One region of the Desulfotomaculum defluvii genome, then DNA from elsewhere that is predicted to be linked to it. Evidence: riboswitches for the same ligand, from Rfam matches in the RefSeq annotation. Region 1 holds a riboswitch; each other region holds the start of a gene.
What was found. A riboswitch is a leader RNA that binds a small molecule or an ion and turns the genes downstream of it on or off. The one in region 1 is predicted to bind S-adenosylmethionine.
Positions count from the first base shown of each region.

Region 2: another riboswitch for S-adenosylmethionine. It lies ahead of ACYQ03_RS06200 (methionine ABC transporter ATP-binding protein); the one in region 1 lies ahead of ACYQ03_RS02350 (homocysteine biosynthesis protein).
Region 3: another riboswitch for S-adenosylmethionine. It lies ahead of ACYQ03_RS09180 (Vitamin B12 dependent methionine synthase activation subunit); the one in region 1 lies ahead of ACYQ03_RS02350 (homocysteine biosynthesis protein).

Region 1 is NZ_BAAHYV010000004.1:122,741-127,503, reverse strand. It holds gene ACYQ03_RS02360 (UPF0280 family protein) at 1-98, opposite strand, end outside; gene ACYQ03_RS02355 (NIL domain-containing protein) at 100-501, opposite strand; gene ACYQ03_RS02350 (homocysteine biosynthesis protein) at 520-1,719, opposite strand; SAM riboswitch class I at 1,820-1,928, opposite strand; gene ACYQ03_RS02345 (hypothetical protein) at 2,182-2,307, shown strand; gene ACYQ03_RS02340 (ribose-phosphate diphosphokinase) at 2,529-3,479, opposite strand; gene glmU (bifunctional UDP-N-acetylglucosamine diphosphorylase/glucosamine-1-phosphate N-acetyltransferase GlmU) at 3,501-4,763, opposite strand, start outside.
Region 2 is NZ_BAAHYV010000006.1:717,643-722,405, forward strand. It holds gene ACYQ03_RS06185 (RNA polymerase sporulation sigma factor SigK) at 294-992, shown strand; gene ACYQ03_RS06190 (MetQ/NlpA family ABC transporter substrate-binding protein) at 1,277-2,119, opposite strand; gene ACYQ03_RS06195 (methionine ABC transporter permease) at 2,132-2,806, opposite strand; gene ACYQ03_RS06200 (methionine ABC transporter ATP-binding protein) at 2,796-3,821, opposite strand; SAM riboswitch class I at 3,926-4,036, opposite strand; gene ACYQ03_RS06205 (hypothetical protein) at 4,456-4,638, shown strand.
Region 3 is NZ_BAAHYV010000007.1:436,866-441,628, forward strand. It holds gene ychF (redox-regulated ATPase YchF) at 1-593, shown strand, start outside; gene ACYQ03_RS09175 (BaiN/RdsA family NAD(P)/FAD-dependent oxidoreductase) at 840-2,099, shown strand; SAM riboswitch class I at 2,223-2,332, shown strand; gene ACYQ03_RS09180 (Vitamin B12 dependent methionine synthase activation subunit) at 2,411-3,061, shown strand; gene ACYQ03_RS09185 (homocysteine S-methyltransferase family protein) at 3,083-4,763, shown strand, end outside.

The sequences.
Region 1 (4,763 bases):
ACACCAATATCTAGATCTGTTTCTTTAACTCCCACCTGGAAATGTATCAAATCTCCTTGACGATGCAAATCACGATAGGTGCGCTCGATATAATCCATTCTATATTCGTACCTCCATCGCTCGAACCGGGCAAACCTTTAAGCATTGTAAGCACAATACACACTTGTCTCCATCAAACTGCACTTCCATGGAAGGACGTTCTATATATAGAGCTCCCGCGGGGCAATGCCCTGTGCAAGCCCCACAACTGGTGCAACGATCGTTATTGCGGACTACTTCCTGAGTAAGGGGATGTACAGAGATACCCTGATTCCTTAGATACTCTATACCTTCCTCATATTTCTCCCCCCAAAGGTCTAAAACTAAAGTCCCTTCTAGGTGAGGATTAATTTGTGCCTTGACAATATTTACCACCAAATCATAGTCCTTTACTAAGTGATAGATAATAGGTTGATCAGATGTTGATGAAGTGAAACGCAAAACAATTTTATGAGGTGCCATTTACCGACACTCCTTCCATTACTTAATATCTAATGTCTTACCCGTTAAACCTGCTGCAGGGCCAGGTAGAAGCTGTACTGGTTCACCCAATAAAAAGTCTCCTTTTTCAATCCAGTTCTTTAACTGATTAGCGATTTCCCTAGCTTTTGGGTAACTAGATAGGGGTGCCGTAGGGATTTCTTTACCATTTATAGTAATTTTCCCTGATTTTAATTGGGCATAGCTGACTAAACCTAAATTCCCACCAACCCGATTCGGGTAAGCATCACTGTAATCAACTACCGGAGCATGCAGTTCCTCATCTGATAATGCAGCATAACGTAGTATTTCTTCGTTAAGTATAGGAATAGGTATTCCTAACCCTACGGTTAGAGTAGCACCATAACCTCGGAAACTGGTTCCCCTTAGCCACTGGGCTTTCATCTGCTTTAGGTCACCTAGAACAGAAAGTGTCCCACCTGCTGAGCCCACCACGTTTCCCTCTTGGTCCTTTAGCCAGCCGGGGAAATGCTGGGTGCCATTCCAAACCACATAGCCTACACCCCCACCCAGAAAGATTCTGGTGCCTACGCCTATGGTAGCAAAATTAGGATCCTTCATCAGGGGACTTAATTGTCCAGAGGTAGAATAGTTGGCATTTCCTAAGCGGGGTTTAAGTGTTCCCATATAGGTATAGATAGTTTTATCACTTAGGTTAACGGCACAGTTATAGTTTTGATAACCATTGCGAGGGTTAAATAAAATAGCCTCATTTATCTCATTCAAGGTAAGGGTTGTTTCTATTTCTTTTCTGGGGTAACAATCAGTACCGTAGGATAAAGCTTTCAGCTTTATTTGCTTTCCTGCTACCAAATCCTCTATAACATGACCCCCACCGTAGCGAAAATCCCCTGGAAAATCTCCATTTGCCGGATCCTCTTCGGGAATTTCCGTGGCGCCGATAAATGCATCCACTGCAGCTATGCCAGTATAGGCAGGAACATTATTTAGAGATACTTTAGTCATTCTAATCCGAGGAGAAGAATGTCCAAAATTCAAAAACGCACCAGAAGAACACATGGGGCCAAAGGTACCAGTAGTTACCACATCAACTTCTGCAGCCGTTTTAGACAGTCCCTGCTCTCTCACTTTTCCAATCACTTCTTCAGCAGTCAATACCACTGCCTTTCCCGCTTTGATACGGGCATTAATTTCTGCATAGGTTCTCTCAACAGCCATTTAAAAATCCTCCTTCTGCGCGCTCTTCCAGTCCATAATAAAATAAACAAGCCCCTTCTTAACAGAAGAGGCTTATTCCCATATCACGGTCATAGCTCACCTCTTATCTGTCAGAAGAAAATCTTCTGCAGGAATTAGCACCTGTCCGGGTTCTACCGGACGGTTGCTGGGTTTCATAGGGCCAGTCCCTCCACCTCTCGGGATAAGAGCGCATATTTAATTGGTTTGTTTAATTTAAGATACTGTTTAGTTTAGCAAGGCCAAGTTATATTGTCAACTATTTTTTTTTGGTAAAAAGGAATAGTCATCAGCCGTCAGCTAAATCACCTTTGGAAAAGGCCATAGGCTTTTTGTGCTGGTTACACTTATGGGTCTTTTGCTTTGACCAGACAACTTAGTTAGTCTGCATAACCATACGATAATCATCAAAATATATTATTCAACCAGAAGGAGGTGAGTGCTATGTATAACCTGGAAGAGTCCCGCCCGGACATGCTTAAAACTGGTATCGTTGGTTGGGGGTCACCAGAGGAACAAGAAGATGAAACCGGCATTGACTTTTATGAGAATTGGCATGGGCACTGGTAGATATATAAAAAATGCGACAGGGGGAACAGTCCTCCACGTCGCATTTCTTTTATAAAACCCCTTTGACCTACACAAAATATGAAAATGCAGTGTGCCATGAGCAAGAGACCCCTAAACAGAACAGGCAAAAAAGCCCAAGGCCCATGGCTCATGGCCCAAGGCCACCTACCAACCATTAGCGATAACTTACAGCTAAAAGCTGATGGCAAATCTATCTCTTATTAAGAGAATAGCTTGCTAACCGAAAGGTCTTCGTGGATGCGTATAATTGCCTCACCAAGTAATGGAGCCACAGATAACACTTTAATTTTATTAATCATTTTTTCCGGAGGTAATGGTATGGTATTTGTGATAATCACTTCTTTAATAACAGACTCTTCTAACCGCTGTATGGCCGGACCAGAAAGTACTGCATGGGTACAGCAAACATAGATTTCTTTGGCACCACGATCCATTAGCGCAGCCGCTCCCTTTGTGATGGTTCCAGCAGTATCGATAATATCGTCAATCATAATAACAGTTTTCCCTTTAATATTGCCAATAACATTGGTAACTTCGGCTACATTGGGTTCCGGGCGACGTTTGTCAATAATAGCCAAGGGTGATCCAATTCGCTCAGCCAAATCTCTAGCACGGGTAACCCCACCAATATCAGGTGAAACCACAACTACATTTTCAGGGTCCTGTGTTTGTTGAAAGTATTCCGCCAAGATAGGTACAGCAGGCAGATGATCCACAGGAATATCAAAGAAACCCTGAATCTGACCCGCATGTAAATCCATGGTTATCACCCGGCGACAACCACTGGCTGATACAATATTAGCAACAAGTTTAGCTGTGATGGGGTCTCTGGCACGGGTTTTACGATCCTGACGGGCGTAACCATAATAAGGAATTACAGCTGTGATGCGTCGGGCAGAGGCTCGGCGGAGTGCATCAGCCATGATTAGTAATTCCATTAAATTCTCGTTTACTGGTGTACATGTAGGTTGAATAATAAAGGCATCAGATCCCCTTACACTCTCATCTACTTTAACCCTAATTTCCCCATCACTAAAGTGTGTTACTTCGGAAGATCCCATGGTAACGCCAAGATACTGGCAAATCTCCTGGGCTAATTGAGGATTAGCATTTCCTGCAAAAATCTTTAATCTTTTACTATTGGAAGACATCATTTACCTCCGAGATTTAATTTAGCTTTTTTTCCTTTGTTTCTTTGCCCAATCAGCCAGATTGGTTTGGCGTCCCCTGGCCACTCCCAGGGCTTCGTCTGGTACATTTTTGGTAATAGTAGAACCCGCGGCAATGACAGCATTCCGGCCCACTTTAACCGGTGCCACTAAATTTGTATTACTACCAATGAATGCTCCATCTTCTAAAATGGTTTGATACTTGCTCTTGCCGTCGTAGTTACAGGTAATCGTCCCGGCACCCACATTTACATTTTCCCCTATGGTTGCATCACCCACGTAACTTAGGTGGGGTATTTTACTGCCGCTTCCAACCTGCGACTTTTTGATTTCTACAAAGTCCCCCACTTTTACTTTGTCAGCTAATATGGTACCCGGCCTTAGATAGGCATAGGGCCCAATAATCGTATGGTTCCCAATTTGGCTGTTTAAGAGTACAGAATATTGAATTTCATTGTTATTCCCAATAAGACAATCAGTTATTTTGCAACCTGGCCCAATCACACAATCGCTACCAATTTTAGTATCCCCTATTAGGAACGTAAAGGGAAGGATAACTGTGTCTACTCCAATCTTAACACTACGGTCCACATAAGTATTATTTGGATCCATAATGGTTACTCCTTGAGCCATTAGATCTTCAAGAATCCTGCGGCGCAGAACAGTTTCAGCTTGAGCTAATTGAATACGATCATTAATGCCCTGAACCTCTTGGGCATCTTCTAATGTTACTGCTTTAACGGTAAGTCCCTTTTTTATAAGAATCTGTACTATATCCGTAAGGTAATATTCGCCTTGGGCGTTAGCTGGAGATATTTCCTTCAAAGCCGCAAATAACCCAGGTACCTTAAAACAGTACACGCCGGTATTAATTTCTTTTACTTTTAATTCCTCTGGCGATGCATCCTTCTGTTCTACAATATGAGATACATCCCCTACTTCGGTGCGTAGAACCCGACCGTAACCGGTGGGATTTTCCAGTTGAGCTGTTAATAAGGTCGCTGCTGCCCCGGATTGACTGTGCATCTCGGTCAGTTTGGCTAAGGTTTCCCCCCTTAATAGCGGGGTATCCCCACAAACCACTAGTAAGTTACCAGGGTAATCATGCAATTCTTCCTCAGCTTGGATTAAAGCATGGGCCGTCCCCAATTGCTCCCTTTGTATGACCACCTTAGCCTTATCGCCAACAAAGTCAGTAACCTGATCAGAGCCAAACCCTACCACAACTACCTTTTTGGTTACTCCGGCTTCAGCTACGGAATTTAA
Region 2 (4,763 bases), on a different contig from region 1:
GAAAGACTTAAAGAAAAATTAACAATCAAGTGAAAAACAGTGCATATTCCTATTAGAACTTTGCTAAATATGCCCTATGTAAAAGAGTTGAGCATTAATGGTAACAACATATGACTATATTCTCTTCATAAAAACCTCCTCTATTCGACATAATTTATATTCTGTTCCATGAATTCATTAAAAAATCCTTCGCCAGAACTTTCTAACTACTTTTTTTATTTATACAAGCACTTTTTGAGAGTTTCCCTCGTAGCATAAAGTAGATAACTATTTTTGTTACGGAGGGATGCTGATTGACCGCAGGTATCATTACCTTAATAGCCCTTTCGGTTTTGAATGGTATTGCGTTTTTGGTTTCCTATATTTCATCTGGCAGTTTGCCCGATCCTTTATCCCCTGAGGAAGAGAGGGAATGGTTATTGAGGTTAGCTAAAGGAGATAAATTAGCTAAAACTGTGCTTATTGAAAGGAATCTAAGGTTAGTTGCTAAAATAGCCAATAAAATGAAAGACAACGGAGTTGATAAACAGGATCTTTTCCAGATTGGGGTAATAGGTTTAATTAAAGGTGTAGATACCTTTGACGTAAATAAGTCTAGAAAATTTTCAACCTATGCAGGGGTTTGTATTCAAAATGAAATGCTGATGGTATTACGTAAGCAGAAGACAATCAGAAATACTATCTCTATTTCAGAACCCCTGGATTACGATAAAGATGGTGGCCTTTTAGAATTGCAGGATACCCTAATGAACGACGAGATCCCAGTGGATGAGAGGGTGGAAACAAATCTAGAAGTGGAGAGGCTGGAAAAGGCACTAAAAAAGCTATCCCCCAGAGAACAGGCCGTGATCAAATTGAGATATGGCTTAGAGGGTGGCAAGGAATATACCCAACGGGAGGTGGGACAGCAGTTGGCCATTTCTCGATCCTTTATTTCTCGCATCGAAAGCAGCTCCATAAACAAGCTGTATAAAGAAATGTCCCATCCGTAGGTTATAGCCATTAGCCATTAGCTGTTAGTTGTTAGCTGTTAGTTATTAGAGTTAAGTTCCCTCTTTGAGGGGATGTCACGTTAGTGACGGGAGAGTAAGCATACTTCGATGGTGAGCTCCTTCCGGCAGCTACGCTGCCACCTTCCTCAGGGAGGAAGGTTAAAAGCCACGGCCCAAGGCACGTATCCCATAAAACAGACGAAAGGCTAAAGGATAACAACTGGACCCCAAAGGAATACCCATAAAAAAGAGGGCCCCCTCTCGGGAGCCCTCTTTTTTATGGGTTAAAATGTAGCTACAACGGCACCTTTGTAATTATCTTCGATGAATTTCTTAACTTCAGCACTCTTAAGTGCTTCGGTCAGTTTTTTGATCTCTTCACGGTTTTCGTCACCCTTACGGATGGCTAAAATATTACCGAAGGTATCGGCAGCTTCAGATTGAGCATCTTCAGCCACCAGGGCGTCGGTGGGAACAAAGTTGGCTTGTACAGCAAAGTTACCGTTGATCACAGCACCAGCCAGGTCATCGACGGAGCGGGGCAGTTGAGCAGCTTCCAATTCAACAACTTCTACTTTCTTCTCTACGATATCCCGCACTGTGGCAGTGATACCAACTCCTTCTTTAAGCTTCAGCAGACCAGCTTTCTCTAAAACTGCTAGGGCTCTACCACCGTTGGTGGGGTCGTTGGGAATACCAATTTTGTCGCCTTCTTTAAACTCACTGACAGCTTTTAGTTTCTTGGAGAAAAGACCCATTGGCTCAAAGTGAATTTTGGCAGTATAGCTCAGCTCCAGACCCTTTTGCTTATTGAATTCTTCTAAATAGGGTAGGTGCTGGAAGTAGTTGGCATCCAACTGCTTGTCATTGAGGGCTAGGTTGGGTTGTACATAATCGTTAAACTCTACGATTTCTAGTTGAATACCGTCTTTTTCTAAGATGGGTTTAACAATTTTTAAAATTTCTGCATGGGGTACTGGGGTAGCACCAACCTTTAAAACCTTAGCTTCATTGCTGGCGTTACTACCGGCAGTATCCTGTTGTTCCTTTTTTTCGCCACCGCAGCCAACTAACACTAGGCTTAAGGACAGCAAGCAGGTAACCAGTAAAGCTAATTTCTTTTTCATGGAAACTCCTCCTTAGTTTTTGTTAAATTTTTCGGCAAGTATATTGCCAAGGGTTTGCATTATTTGCACCATAACGATTAGAATGACCACGGTGGTTACCATTATCACTGAATCAAAACGCATATAGCCGTAACGTACCGCCAGGTCCCCTAGGCCACCTCCTCCCACGACACCAGCCATTGCGGAGTAACCTACCACGGCGATGGCTGTAATGGTCGTACCTAAAATAATACCGGGTAGGGCCTCGGGCAATAGTACCTTACGAATAATCTGCCAGGTATTGGCACCCATTGCCAGAGAAGCCTCTATCACACCCCAGTTTACTTCCTTTAAAGAAGTTTCCACCATTCTGGCCACAAAGGGAGCTGAGGCAACGGTGAGGGGGACAATGGCCGCAGTGGTTCCAATAGTAGTGCCTACAACAAAACGAGTAAAGGGGACCAGTGCCAGTAGTAAGATAATGAAGGGATAGGAACGAAAGATGTTCACAATTGATCCCAAAACCCGGTTCAGCAACAAATTCTCTTTAATATGGCCCTTATCAGTAATGACTAAAATTATTCCTAAGGGAATACCTAATACCGAAGCCAGTATAACAGATACCATTGTCATATAAAGAGTTTCCCAAGTGGCCTTGATTAACTCTGGGGATAGGTTGGCTAGGTGGGAGAGAATTTCATTGGACATTCTTTAACACCTCGATTCTTAAGCCTTGTCTTCGTAAATATTCCACTGCCTTTTCGCAGTTGACTTTGGGCCCTAGACATTCAATAATTAACATGCCAAAGGGAGTATCTTGGATCTGGTCAATGTTGCCATAAAGAATGTTTACATCCACATCATATTGCTTAGCTAAAGTTGAAATCACAGGTTCATCCGTAGAGTCTCCAATAAAAGAAATCCTGATAATTTGACCCTCATCCTTTTGAAGCAGACGCTGCTTAATTTTTTCCGGGACATCTGTATTAATGATTGTTTGGACAAAGCGACGCGTAGTGGGGTGTTGGGGTTGGGTGAAAACATCAATGACTAAACCTTCTTCAATAATTTTCCCCTTTTCAATTACTGCTACAGAATCGCATATTTCAGAGATTACTTTCATTTCGTGTGTAATCATCAAAATGGTTAGATCCAATTGGCGGTTTATATCTTTTAACAACTCTAATATAGAGCTGGTGGTGGCAGGGTCTAGGGCAGAGGTAGCTTCATCGCACAGTAGTACAATGGGGTCATTGGCCAAGGCCCGGGCGATGCCTACCCTTTGTTTTTGACCACCGGATAACTGGCTAGGGTAAGCGTTAGCTTTATCGGCTAGTCCCACTAGATCTAACAACTTCGTAACCTTAGCCTGGATTTCCTGATTGTTTACACCACTAATCTCCAGAGGGAAAGCGATGTTTTCAAATACAGTACGTGAGGATAATAGATTAAAATGCTGAAAAATCATGCCGATTTTTTGGCGGCTGGATCTTAGCTGTGTTTCACTTAATTCGGTCATTTCCTGACTATTTACTTTAATACTACCTGATGTGGGTTTTTCCAGCATATTTACGCAACGGATCAATGTGCTCTTACCTGCTCCACTAAAACCTATGATACCGTATATTTCGCCTTTACGAACTCTTAAACTTACACTGTCTAGGGCTTTAACATCTCCAGCATTGGAATGATAAACCTTGGTTAGGTCTTTAATTTCTATCAAGTATATCAACCTTCCTTAGATTGCTTGATCTAGTATAGCTCCGTCTAAATTAATGAGGCCTCTTCTGGTCAGACCAGAAGAGGCCATAATATGCTTATGCCCCCTCCTTATCTTTCAGAAGATTGTTCTTCTGCAGGAATTAGCACCTTTCTTAGATAAAATAAGAAGGTTGCCGGGCGTCTCAGGGCCAGTCCCTCAGCCTCTCTGGATAAGAAGAATTGCTATTAAATTGACTAATGTAGATTTTATGCCATATATTTGATTTTGTCAATCAATATTTTATTTTGCTTAAAAGTGTAAATCTGAAAAGTTTTAGCAAGAATGAATACGATCAAAAGGAGAACAATAAAGATGAGTTCAATATAAAAAGGAGGGGTTGCTGTGAGCCGCAGATTAAAGTCCAGGGATAATGGAAAACATAAGCAAGTTCCCAGGTATTCTAAGGATCGCAAGACTGTAAAACCTCCTCCGGACAATAGTGTTGGGGTTACCTATATCTAAAAAAAAATGGCCGGTATAACCGGTCATTTTTTTTTAGATATCAAGTGAAAGGAAGAACTTGTTCGGATCTGTAACTTTTCTTATTAGCTTTGAATATTTTGTCATACACCTAAAATACGAGGAAGTGAGAAAGATGCTCTCCCCCGATATGGATCCAAAGGAGTTAAACAGGTTATTACCTCTATTTACGAAGGAAGATCTGGAAGAACTTTTAAAAGAAATTGAAAACTTAATCCGTTACGAACAGGATATCAGGAGGTTAATGCGTTTGTTCGATAATCAAAAAATTGTAGAAGGTGCCATTGACCGTTATTAACAACTATCCACATTTACCCCAAAAACACCTGTGATAATTGTGGATAACTACGATAAAAGTGGATAACTCTGTGGATAACGTGTTTATTAATACTTAATAACTGTTCAAAAGAGCACCAATAAAGT
Region 3 (4,763 bases), on a different contig from region 1:
TACAAGCCTTGGAAGAGGAAAAACCTATCAGCCAATTGGGCCTAACCGATGAGGAAAAGGCTACTTTAAGAAACTACGCCTTCCTGACAGAGAAACCAATGATGCTGGTCATCAACATTGATGAAGATCAGTATCGAGAGGGAACTTATCCAGGTAAAGACAAGGTAGAAAAATACGCTGCAGAGAAGGGAATAGCTGTACTAGAAATTTGTGGACGTATAGAAATGGAAATCAGTCAATTACCGGCTGAAGATCGAGAACTTTTTATGGAAGACTTAGGTATCAGCGAACTGGGCATAGATCGTTTGGCCAGAGCTGTCTATGACTATCTGGGTTTAATCTCCTTCCTCACAGCTGGTGAAGATGAAGTTCGAGCTTGGACCATAAAGCGCAACACCGATGCCAAAAGGGCAGCAGGCAAGATTCACTCTGATATTGAACGGGGCTTTATCCGGGCAGAGGTTATTGCCTTCGAAGACCTGTCTGCCACTGGTTCAATGGCCAAAGCAAGGGATAAAGGTCTGCTGCGCTTAGAAGGCAAGGAATACCTTGTGCAGGATGGGGACATAATTAATTTTAGGTTTAACGTGTAATATTTAGTTTTATGTAAATGGGCAGCCCCTATAGGGTTGCTCTTTTAGTTTTTAGTATAAACCATGAGCCTTGGGCCATGGGCAATGGGCAATGGGCTTTTTTGGGTGTTTGCCGTAGGTTCTTTAGCTCAAGGCCCAAGGCACATGGCCCATGGCAGTTGTATATGCTGTTAGTATGCTTTTCCCCTAACTTGCGTTAAAATATAAACAATTAAGTATAAACATTGAAACTGGGAGTCGATTCCTTTGCAACAAAAATGGGATGTAGTGGTGACCGGGGGAGGGCCTGCTGGCATGATGGCCGCAGCCCGGGCAGCAGCGCTGGGGGCAAGGGTGCAGCTGGTGGAGAAAAACGAATCTCTGGGCAGAAAGATGCTGATAACAGGTGGAGGACGCTGCAACCTGACCAATAGTGCTGACATTGATGAAATGATTGCCAATATTCCTGGCAATGGCAAATTTGTCTACAGTGCTTTACATCAATTTTCTGGGAGTGATTTAAGGGATTTTTTACGTGCCCTTGGGATAAAGACTAAAATAGAAGAAAAAGGAAGAGTTTTTCCTGTTAGCAACAGGGCATCTGACGTAGTCCAAGCCCTAGTCAAATATCTGCAACAATCAGGCGTTAAAATAAGTTATGGTAACAAGGTAGATTCACTGTTGGTGGAGGATCAAATCTGCCAAGGTGTCAGAGTAAATGGGCAAGTAATACTGGCAAAGGCAGTGGTGGTAGCAACTGGCGGACTTTCCTATCCTGCCACCGGTAGCACTGGGGAGGGTTACAAGCTAGCTCGAGAGGTGGGACACCAGGTTACACCGTTGTTTCCCGCAGCTGTCTCCATTACCTGTAATGATCAGTGGATTCTCAACCGGGAGGTGCAGGGCATCTCACTAAAGGATACAACTATCACCCTTTACAATCAGAAGGGTAAAATATTGGCTTCGGAAGTTGGAGATTTGATTGTAACCCACTGGGGTCTTTCAGGTCCTGGTGCTCTGCGGGTAAGTCGGGTGGTGGCAAAGGAAGGTCAGAGGAATACCAATGCCCTAGTGCAAGGAAAAATTGATTTGTTTTCCGGATACTCTTTATCAGATTTGGAACTAAAACTACTTAAAAGCATGGGGGAAGCGGGTAAGCGTTCCGTAAAAAACATTTTATCCGAAATGATCCCAGAAAGATTGGCCAAGGTTTTACTGCAATTGGCTGATATTTCCTCAGAACGCCCGGCAAATCAGGTAAATGGCACTGAAATAAGCAACCTTGCTTCTATATGTAAGGGCCTGCCAATTCATATAACTGGCACCAGACCAATCCAAGAAGCCACCATAACTGCTGGAGGAATTAAGGTAAAGGAGATTAATCCGCGAACTATGGAATCTAAGCTGATCAAAGGGCTTTTCTTTGCCGGAGAAATTCTGGATGTGGATGCACAGACAGGTGGTTTTAATATGCAGGTGGCCTTTAGTACAGGCTATGTAGCCGGAGAAGCTGCGGCGAAAGTATAAGAAAAACTAAGCTGACGATACCCTAAAGGGCACTTAAAACCCAGCCGGACAAGTTTTTCTAAGATTCTCTTGACGAAGAAGTGTGGTTTGTTGTACATTACCAATAATAAAATATATTCTTTGCACTTATCAAGAGTGGTGGAGGGACTGGCCCTATGAAACCCGGCAACCGGCCATTGTATGGCGGCGGTGCCAACTCCTGCAGGAATTAATTAGTTCTTGAAAGATAAGGGTGCGATGGAATTTCTATTACCATTTACGCCCTTAGTGGGCGTTTTTTTAGCTTAAAAGAGACCTTGTTGGAGGATAATATGCTGCTACCTCAAATACCATTAAACATACCACCAAATAAAGTTCTTCAATATCTGGGTATAAAAAATGTAAGTAATCAAACACCACAACTGCTAAGGCAAATCAATGATATCATTCAAGAAGCTAAAATATTTATTACACCTACGGCGGTAATAAATCAAATACCCTTCTGTTTCGATAAGGGCAAGATTACCCTTGGGGATAGTCTTGAAATTAGAGATCCTGTTCTAAAAAAAGTTAGCGCTGTTAGCGTGGTGGCAGTAACAGTTGGGGAAGCTATTGAACAGGAAGCAACACTGTTGTTTCGTAGAGGAGAAACAACCCGGGGAGTTATTATGGATGCTGTAGGAACTGTTGCGGTAGAAGCGGTTGCCGAACAAGTAATTGGATTGGCTGCCAGTCAGATGCGGTTAAAGGGGCTATACCCCACGCCAAAGCTGGGTCCTGGTTATCGTGGTGTACCTATGGAGTATTTGCCAGACATGCTAGAATTGGCCGATGCCCTTCAGATAAAAATAACCTGCAATGACTTTTACCAGATGAACCCATCAAAATCCCTTTGTTTTGTTGTCGGTTGGGGTTCAAAGCCCTTTAAAATAAATAGTAAATGTGATTTATGCCAAAAAACTAACTGTTTGTATCGTAGCTAGGATGGAAGGAGAGAAAGGAAATTGTCTTTTAGAGAAAGAGTAAAAAAAGAAATTTTAATTATTGATGGCGCCATGGGGACCTTGTTGCAACAGAGGGGTCTACCAGGTGGATGGTGTCCTGAGGAATGGAATCTTAGCCACCCTGAAGCCATTAAAGAAATACATAAACTATATTTAGAAGCAGGGGCAGACATTATCACTACCAATACCTTTGGAGCCATTGGCTTAAAATTGGCAGACTATAACCTGGCAGATAAAGTAAAAGATATTAATCACCGGTCAGTGACCCTAGCCAAGGAAGTGGCCGGTCAATATGGAGCAATGGTAGCTGGCTCGGTGGGTCCACTGGGTAAGTTTTTACAACCCCTGGGAACCATGACCTTTGATCAAGCCTATGAGCAATTTTATGAACAATGTGTTGCTATGGTAGAAGCCGGTGTAGATTTAATTCTCTTCGAAACCTTTGGCGATATAGGTGAAATGCGTGCAGCCCTTATTGCTGCTGCCGATGCTGGTAATGTACCAGTGGTGGCCAGCTTTACCTTTGATGAAACTGGCCGCACCTTTACCGGAACGGATCCGGAAACTGCCGCCGTCGTGGCTGAAAGACTTGGTGTGGCTGCCATTGGGGTGAATTGTTCTGTGGGACCAAGTCAATTGGAAGATGTGGTAAAAAAACTTACAGAAAGCACCAATCTTCCTATATTAGTATCACCTAATGCCGGTATGCCGGAAATTATCGACGGTAATACGGTTTTTCGGGAGACTGCAGAGACTATGGCCCAATATGCCCAACGTTTTGTAACCTACGGTGCATCTATACTAGGTGGTTGCTGTGGGACAACACCTGACCATATAAAGGAGATCTCACGCCAAGTTAAGCATATGGAGCTTAAGACCCGTTATAAAAAATTTGGTTTAAGGGTAGCCAGCCGGGTTAAAACAGTGACAATTGATCCCCAAGGAATACCAGTAGCCATTGGCGAGCGTCTTAACCCCACAGGTAAAAAGGCTCTACAGGCCGAAATCCGCGAAGGAAAAACTGAAATAACTAGACGGGATGCTTTGTCTCAAGTACAGGCCGGGGCAGAAATTTTGGATGTTAATGTTGGTGTAGGTGGTGTAGATCAAACTTCGGCCATGGAGCGTGCCCTCCAGGCCATTCAGGTTTTAGTTGAAGCACCCCTTTGTATTGATAGCACTGATCCTAAAGTAATAGAACATGCCCTCAAACTATATCATGGTAAAGCTCTTATCAATTCTGTAAATGGTGAGGAAAATAGTATTGAAACAATTCTTCCCCTGGCCAAACGCTATGGGGCAGCCCTGATCGGCTTAACACTGGATGATCAAGGAATTCCACCGACGGCTCAAGGGAGATTAGAGGTGGCGCGAAAGCTGGTGGAAAGAATTGAAGCAGTGGGTATTCCCAGACAAGATTTAATGCTGGATTGTTTGGTCTTAACCGTCAGTGCCCAACCCGAAGGGGTGCCAGAAACCCTTGAAGCCATCAAACAGGTTAGAAAGGAACTAGGAGTTACTACAAGTTTGGGGGTTAGCAATGTTTCCTTTGGATTGCCTAACCGTGGCTTGATTAATACTGCTTTCTTTGCTATGGCCTTAAATGCTGGCCTAGATGCGGCTATTCTTAATCCCCAGGATCAGCGTATGATGGAGACTCTGAGGGCATCAGCTGTACTTA